Regions from separate parts of the Streptomyces sp. NPDC090108 genome, predicted to be linked through region 1. Evidence: riboswitches for the same ligand, from Rfam matches in the RefSeq annotation. Region 1 holds a riboswitch; the other holds the start of a gene.

Region 1 (4,205 bases):
AGCAGGCCCGCAGGACCCATCAGGCCCTCCTCGACCACGGCCACGGCACCCACGCCACCGGACAGCTGCTGCGCATCGCCCTCGACGGCCGCAGCGCACAGGTCGTCAACGCGGGCCATCCGTGGCCGCTGCGCCTGCGCGACGGCACGGTCGCCGAGGTGGGCCTCGCCGTCGATCTGCCCTTCGGCGTCCCGGTGCCCGGTCCCTACCGGGTGCAGCACCTCGATCTGCGCCCCGGCGACCGTCTCGTCCTGCACACCGACGGGATGCGGGAGCGCGGGGCGGCGGCCGTCGACCTGCCCGGCCTGGTCCGCGACACCGCCGCCGACCATCCGCGGGAGGTCGTGCGCACCCTGACCGCCGCGGTCACCGAAGCCTGCGAGGGACGCCTCGCGGACGACGCCACCGTGCTGTGCCTGGACTGGTACGGCCCCGGCGCCGGGAGCGCCCGCGTGTGACCGCACGCCCGCGGTGTCCGGGTGCGGCTCCGCGGCCCGCCCTTCCGGGACCGGGAGCGCCCGCTCCCGGTGCCATGCGGGTGCGCCCGGGGGACTGCCGGCCCGTTCGTCGTCATCGGATCCGCGTGCCCGCGGCCCACGCGTCCGCGTAGGACCGTGCGGCGGCGCGCGGGTCCGGGGCGGCGCAGATGCCGGAGACGATCGCGCCGCCCGCCGCACCGGCCGCCCGCAGCGACGTCATGTCGGCCACCACGACCCCGCCGATCGCCACGGCCGGCAGACGCGTGGCGCGGACGAGCGCGGCGAACCCCTCGTGTCCGAGCGCGGGCGGCGCGTCGGACTTGGTGCGGGTCGCGTGCAGGGCCCCGATGCCGACGTAGTCCACCCCGGCCGGGTCCTCGGCGGCGGCCCGCAGTTCGGCGGGGGTGGCGGCGCTCAGACCGAGCACGGCGTCCGGCCCGGTCAGCGCGCGCACGGCGCCGGGCGGCAGGTCGGACTGTCCGACATGGACGCCGGTGACGCGGGCGCCCGCCGCACGGGCCGCGAGGAAGACGTCCACCCGGTCGTTCACGAACAGCGCGACCCGCTCCGGCAGCACCGCGGAGATCCGCAGCACCGTGTCGAGGAAGGCACGGGCGGAGGTGTCCTTCTCCCGCACCTGGACGGCCGTGACGCCGCCGGCCACCGCAGCGGCCACCGTCTCCACCACGTCACGGCCTTGGGCGGCGCACTGGGCGGTGTCGGTGACCAGGTAGACGGAGCAGTCGGGGAAATCCGTGCCGGGCCCGTCCGGGCCGGCCGGGATCACGCCCACGAGACCGCGGCCCGGGCGGTGAGCGTGGCCTCGTCCAGTCCGGCCAGCGCGTCCAGGAAGCCGACGGCGAAGCTGCCGGGGCCCGTGGCGCGGGCCGCGGCCACCTCCGCGGCGACCGTGTAGACGGTGACGGCCGCGGCGGTGGCGGCGAGCCGGTCGCCGTCCGCGGGGACGAGCGAGACGAACGCGGCCATGACCGCGCCCAGGGCGCAGCCGCCGCCGGTCACCCGGGTCAGCAGGGCGTCGCCGTTGGCGACCCGCACGGTCCGCACGCCGTCGGTGAGCAGGTCGACGGGGCCCGACACGGCCACGACACCGCCCGTGGACCGGGCCAGGGCGGCCGCGGCGGGCGCGGCGGCCTCGACGTCGTCGGTGGTGTCCACACCGCGGCCGCCGGATCCGTCGCCGGCCACCGCGATGATCTCCGAGGCGTTGCCGCGCACCACGGCCGGCGCGAACGCCAGCAGCTCCCGGGCGAGGGCGGTGCGCACCGGCAGGGAGCCGACGGCCACCGGGTCGAGGACCCAGGGCGTGCCGCAGCCGGCCGCGGATCCGGCGGCCTCCGCCATCGCGGCGCGCTGCTCGGCGTGCGGGGTGCCGAGGTTGACCAGCACACCGGAGGCCACCTTCGCGAACGGTCCCGCCTCCTGCGGGATGTCCACCATCGCCGGGGTCGCGCCGAGCGCGAGCAGCACGTTCGCGGTGAAGTTGGTGACCACGCCGTTGGTGAGGCACTGCACCAGCGGGGACGCGTCCCGCAGCCGCGCGAGCGCTCCGGCGCTGAGGACGGACAGGTCTTCGGCAGGGCGCGTCATGCGCGACATCCCTTCGCTGGTACGAGCCAGATCAGGTTCGACGGGTGTGATCTCAGCCCCCGGCGGGGGCACCCCGTGTCTCGTCGGACATGCTAACCCCCTGGTAGGACGGCGGCGGACGCGGACCGGCCCCGTGACCCGGTGACGCCGCCGGGTGTCCGTACGACGACAATGCCGTCTGCCGTGCGATGGCACTGTGGAACCTGCGGGCACCCGTCCCGCCGGTCCCGTCCCCGATCCCAGGAAGCGTTCATGACCATCGACCACGCCGTGTTCGAGGGGCGCATGCCCACGGGCTCCCGCGACCTGTCCGTCGAACGGCACGGCATCGGACCCGTGCCCGAGGGGAACCGGTACGGCCGGCCCGCGCGGCTGTTCACCGTCTGGTTCGCGCCGAACCTCACCATGACCGGGGTGTTCTCCGGCACGATCGGGATCGCGCTGGGACTCGGCTTCTGGCAGGCCTTCACCGCCATGGCCCTGGGCACCGTGCTCGGCGCGGTGCCGGCCGCCTATCTGGGAACCTGGGGAAGCCTCACCGGAGCCGGCCAACTCCCGCTGTCCCGGCTCGCGTTCGGGCGGGCTGTCGCCCTCCCCGGGGTGCTGCAGTGGCTGTCGTCCATCGCCTGGGACGCGCTGATCGGACTGTTCGGCGGGGACGCCCTCGCGCGGCTGCTGGGCTGGCCGTTCTGGCTGGGCGTGCTCGGTGTGCTGGCGCTCCAGGGCGTGGTCGGCGTCTTCGGCTACGAGGTCATCCACCGGCTGCAGAGCGTGATGACGTTCGTTCTGGGGGCGGCGTTCGTCGCGCTCGCCGTCGCGCTCCTGCGCGGAGTCGCGCTGCCGGTCTCCGGGACCGTGCACGGCGCCGACCGGACGGGGGCGTTCATCCTGACCAGCACCGTCGCGCTGAGCCTGTCGCTGTCGTGGGCGCCCTACGCCTCCGACTTCAGCCGCTACCTGCCCACCGGCGCCTCCCGTCCGCGGATGTTCTGGTACACGCTGCTGGGCCTCACCGCCGCCTACGTGGGGGTGGAGACGCTGGGCCTGTGGGCCGGACGGCTGCTGACCGACCAGACGGCCGCGGGCGTGCAGCGGCTCCTGGGCGGCGGGGCGGCCGGCGCGCTCGGCCTGCTGGCCGTCGTGGTCTCCTCGGTGTGCAGCAACGCGATGAACGACTACAGCGGCTCGCTCGCCCTCCAGACCGCAGGACTGCGCCTGCCCCGGCCGCTGGCCGCCGCCGCGGCGGCCGTGCTGGGCTTCGCTCTGGTGCTGTGGATGCACGCCGCCGACACCACGGCGCGCTTCCAGAACGTGCTGCTGTTCGTGGGCTACTGGATCCCCGGCTTCGTCGGTGTCGTCCTGGTCGACTGGTTCGTCCGGGCCCGCTCCCGCGGCGGCCGCCCGCTGGACCTGCGGGCCGAGCTGGAGCGCCCGCTGCCGTGGTGGCCCGCCGTGGCCGCCTTCGCGGCCGGCTTCGCCGCGGCCGTCCCGTTCATGAACACCACCCTGTACGTGGGCCCGGTCGCCGCCGCGCTGCACGGCGGCGACCTCGCGTACTACGCCGCGTTCGTGGCCTCGGTCGCGGTCTACCTCCCCCTGCGCCTGCTGCTGCCCCGGACCGGCGCCCCGGCCCGGGCCTGAACCGGTCTCCCGCCCCGCCGCACGCCGGAGACCGGACACCACGGGCTCACCGGCCTCCATGAGGGCCCACAGGGCGCCCCGGCACACCGCCGGGGCGCCCTCGCCGTCGACGGCCGGGACCGCGGTCCAGGGGGCGTCTCCCCGATCTTCGTGGGTCCGCGACGATCGAAGAGACACCCCCTAAGGGCTGTCCCGTAAATGATCTATGGCATGCCGACTGACCAGCAGTGCTGCCTCTCACCCTGTGAGGGTGAGGTTGTGGAGGCGGGCGATGCCGAGCATGGCGTGGTGGACGCCCTCGTCCTTGAGGCGGCAGTCGCGGAGGATCTTCCACGTCTTCATGCGTGCGAAGGCGTGCTCGACGCGGGCGCGGACCTTGCGGTGGGAGGCGTTGTGCTCCGCTTTCCAGGTCGGTAGTTCGGCCTGGTCGCGTTCCCGGTGGTGAGGGATGATCAGGCCGGTGCCGCGGTAGCCGCC
Region 2 (4,205 bases), on a different contig from region 1:
GCAGCTGACACCGAAAAGCACGGACAGTCCCGTTGACCGAGTGATCAGGTGCTGACTTCCAGGCGATGACCGTTACGCGGACTGCGGTGACAATCCTCGCAGGAGGCAAGCGTGAGACCGGAGGCCGGCCCAGTTCTCCGCGGGCATCCCTCAGTAGTCGGAGGTGGCGCAAACGCGCAGGCGGTGAGGGGCGAACAGAACCCGCCGCAAGGCCGGCAGGAGGCGGAGGCCGGGCCGTCCGACGCCACTCGGTCACGGCCGGTGACGACTGCTGACGACAGTGGCATGGATCGGCAGCCGCAGGTCACCCATGTGGATCTGAGACACTGGTATCACCATGCCCAAGCCCGGAGAACTCACTTTCGTCGCCCCGCGCGGAGCCAAGAAGCCGCCGCGGCACCTTGCCGACCTCACGCCCGCCGAGCGCAAGGACGCGGTGGCCGAGATCGGCGAGAAGCCGTTCCGCGCCAAGCAGCTCTCGCAGCACTACTTCGCGCGGTACGCGCACGACCCCGAGCAGTGGACCGACATCCCGGCCGGCTCGCGGGACAAGCTTCGCGAGGCGCTGTTCCCGGAGCTGATGTCGGTCGTGCGGCACCTGTCGACCGACCAGGGGGACACCCGCAAGACCCTGTGGCGGCTGTTCGACGGCACGCTCGTCGAGTCCGTCCTGATGCGGTACCCGGACCGGGTCACCATGTGCATCAGCTCGCAGGCCGGATGCGGCATGAACTGCCCGTTCTGCGCAACCGGCCAGGCCGGACTGGACCGCAACCTGTCCACCGCGGAGATCGTCCACCAGATCGTGGACGGCATGCGGGCGCTGCGCGACGGGGACGTGCCCGGCGGCCCGGCGCGGCTGTCCAACATCGTCTTCATGGGCATGGGCGAGCCCCTCGCCAACTACAAGCGGGTCGTCGGTGCCATCCGCGCGCTGACCGACCCCGCGCCGGACGGCCTCGGCCTGTCGCAGCGCGGCATCACCGTGTCGACGGTCGGCCTCGTGCCCGCCATCCACCGGTTCGCCGACGAGGGCTTCAAGTGCCGTCTCGCGATCTCCCTGCACGCCCCCGACGACGAGCTGCGCGACACCCTCGTCCCCGTGAACACGCGGTGGAAGGTGCGCGAGGTGCTGGACGCCGGGTTCGACTACACGGAGCGGTCCGGCCGCCGGCTCTCCATCGAGTACGCGCTGATCAGGGACATCAACGACCAGGCCTGGCGTGGTGACCGGCTCGGCCGGCTGCTCCGCGGCAAGCCCGTGCACGTCAACCTCATCCCGCTCAACCCGACGCCGGGCTCCAAGTGGACCGCCTCGCGGCCCGAGGACGAGAAGGCGTTCGTGGAGGCCATCGCCTCCCATGGCGTTCCGGTGACCGTCCGGGACACCCGCGGCCAGGAGATCGACGGCGCCTGCGGCCAGCTCGCGGCCACCGAGCGGTAGGGCCCCGCCGCAGGGGGCTCACCGGCTCCCACCGGCCCAGCCCCACAGCGCCTGTGTGGTCCGCTCGCGCCTGGCTGTAACCTGGGCCGCGCGGACAACTTCATACAGAGACATCTTCATATTCCGACAGGGGAGCGCCACAGCGCTGAGAGTGCGGCATCGGGCCGCAGACCCTCTGAACCTCGCCCAGGTCATTCTGGGTAGGAAGTTCGGTCATCACTCGAGCTGTTGTGCCCTGCCCGGGTTCCCTCGCGGAGCCCGGGCAGGGCCGCGTCTCTTCCTGGCCACCCCCAGGAGGACAACCAGTGCACATCAAGACCCTCGCGGCCGCGGCGGCCGGGATCGGCCTGCTGGCCATGCCGGTGCTCACCGCGTGCGGAGCGAACGGCACCGCGGACACCGCCGGCTCCACGACCGTGACCCTGGTCAGCCACGACTCGTGGAGCGTGTCCAAGAACGTCGTCAAGGACTTCGAGAAGCGCTCCGGCTACAAGGTCCGCGTCCTGAAGGACGGCGACGCCGGACAGGCCGTGAACAAGGCGATCCTCACCAAGGGCCACCCGCAGGGCGACGTCTTCTTCGGCGTCGACAACACCCTGCTCTCCCGCGCCCTCGACAACGGCCTCTTCCAGCCGTACCGGGCCAAGGGCCTCGACACCGTCGACCCGGCCTTCCGGCTCGACGCGGGAAGGAACCGCGTCACGCCCGTCGACCACGGCGACATCTGCGTCAACTACGACAAGGCCTGGTTCGCCAAGCACCGGCTGACCCCGCCGCGGACCTTCGCCGACCTCGCCGAGCCCGCGTACCGCAACCTCCTGGTCACCGAGAACGCCGCCACCTCCTCGCCCGGCCTCGGCTTCCTGCTCGGCAGCGCCGCGCGGTACGGAGACAAGGGGGACAAGGGCTGGCAGGGCTACTGGAAGAAGCTGAAGGACAACGGCGTCAAGGTCGTCGACGGCTGGGAGCAGGCCTACTACCAGGAGTTCTCCGGCTCGTCCGAGGGGAGGAAGGCGGGCGGCGACCGTCCGCTCGTGGTGTCGTACGCCTCTTCGCCGCCCGCCGAGGTCATCTACGCCGGCAAGCGTCCGGCCACCGCGCCCACAGGGGTGGCCACCGGCACCTGCTTCCGGCAGACCGAGTTCGCCGGACTGCTGAGCGGCGCCCGTAACAGCAAGGGCGGCAAGGCGTTCATCGACTTCCTGCTGACCCGCGAGTTCCAGCAGGACATGCCGCTGAACATGTTCGTGTACCCCGTGGTGAAGGGCGCGAAGGTGCCGGCCGAGTTCACCGAGTACGGCCCGGCCGCCGAGCACCCCGAGACCATGGCCCCCGCCAGGATCGCCGCGGGCCGCGACCAGTGGGTCAGGGCATGGACGTCGCTCGTACTGAAGTGACCCCTCCCACGAGGGGTGCCCGCGGGAGCGCGGCGCGGCTCGGCCTGATGGCCCTGCCCGTCGCGTTCTTCGCGGTGTTCTTCGCCTGGCCGGTCGCCGCGATCGTGGCGACCGGGCTGAAGGCGGACGGTTCCTGGCACCTCGGGCGGATCGCGGACGTCGTCACGCAGCCGGACATCCGGCACGTGCTGTGGTTCACCACCTGGCAGGCCCTCGCGTCCACCGCGCTGACCCTGCTGCTCGCGCTGCCCGCCGCCTACGTCTTCGCGCGCCTCGACTTCCCCGGCAAGCAGGTCCTGCGGGCCGTGGTCACCGTCCCGTTCGTGCTGCCCACCGTCGTCGTCGGCACCGCCTTCCTGGCCCTGGTCGGGCACGGCGGGCTGCTGGACGAGCTGTGGGGCGTACGGCTGGACACCACGGTGTGGGCGATCCTGCTGGCCCACGTCTTCTTCAACCACGCCGTGGTCGTACGCACCGTCGGCGGCCTGTGGGCCCAGCTCGACCCCCGGCAGGAACAGGCCGCCCGGATGCTGGGCGCGTCCCCGCTGCGGGCCTGGCGGAAGATCACGCTGCCCGCTCTCGCCCCCGCCGTGGCCGCCGCCGCGCTGATGGTGTTCCTGTTCACCTTCACCTCCTTCGGCGTCGTCCAGATCCTCGGCGGCCCCGCCTTCTCCACCCTCGAAGTGGAGATCTACCGCGAGACCTCCGAGGTCTTCGACCTGGCCACGGCCGCCGTCCTCACCCTCGTGCAGTTCGCCGCGGTCGGCGCGATCCTCGTCGTGCACGCCTGGACGGTACGGCGGCGGGAGAGCGCCCTGCGCCTGGTGGACGCCTCCGTCACCGCCCGCCGGCCGCGCGGCGCGGGGCAGTGGACCGTGCTCGCCGGGGTCCTCCTCACCATCGCCCTGCTGGTGGTGCTGCCCCTCGTGGTGCTCGTACGGCGCTCCCTCGACGCGCCCGGCCTCGGCTACTACCGGGCGCTGGCCACCTCCGGGGACGGGACCTTCCTGGTGGCGCCGCTGCACGCGGTGTGGACCTCGCTGGAGTACGCCGCCGCTGCCACCGCGATCGCCGTCCTGGTCGGCGGCCTCGCCGCCGCCGCGCTGGCCCGCCGGGACGCGGGGCGGCTGGTGCGCGGCTTCGACGCCCTGCTGATGCTGCCGCTCGGCGTCTCCGCCGTGACCGTCGGCTTCGGTTTCCTGATCGCCCTGGACGAGCCGCCCCTGGACCTGCGGGAGTCGTGGATCCTGGTCCCGCTCGCCCAGGCGCTGGTCGGCGCCCCCTTCGTCGTACGGACCATGCTGCCCGTGCTGCGCGCGGTGGACGGCCGGCTGCGGGAGGCGGCGGCCGTGCTCGGCGCCTCG

The links. A riboswitch is a leader RNA that binds a small molecule or an ion and turns the genes downstream of it on or off. The one in region 1 is predicted to bind thiamine pyrophosphate.
Region 2: another riboswitch for thiamine pyrophosphate. It lies ahead of ACIPRD_RS00480 (thiamine ABC transporter substrate binding subunit); the one in region 1 lies ahead of thiM (hydroxyethylthiazole kinase).

The regions. Positions count from the first base shown of each region.
Region 1 is NZ_JBIVDQ010000003.1:889,070-893,274, reverse strand. Features, by position in the region: gene ACIPRD_RS14155 (PP2C family protein-serine/threonine phosphatase) at 1-458, shown strand, start outside; gene thiE (thiamine phosphate synthase) at 571-1,266, opposite strand; gene thiM (hydroxyethylthiazole kinase) at 1,263-2,087, opposite strand; TPP riboswitch at 2,079-2,173, opposite strand; gene ACIPRD_RS14140 (cytosine permease) at 2,340-3,728, shown strand; gene ACIPRD_RS14135 (transposase) at 3,966-4,205, opposite strand, start outside.
Region 2 is NZ_JBIVDQ010000001.1:118,666-122,870, reverse strand. Features, by position in the region: gene rlmN (23S rRNA (adenine(2503)-C(2))-methyltransferase RlmN) at 338-1,444, shown strand; TPP riboswitch at 1,563-1,669, shown strand; gene ACIPRD_RS00480 (thiamine ABC transporter substrate binding subunit) at 1,750-2,841, shown strand; gene ACIPRD_RS00475 (ABC transporter permease) at 2,889-4,205, shown strand, end outside.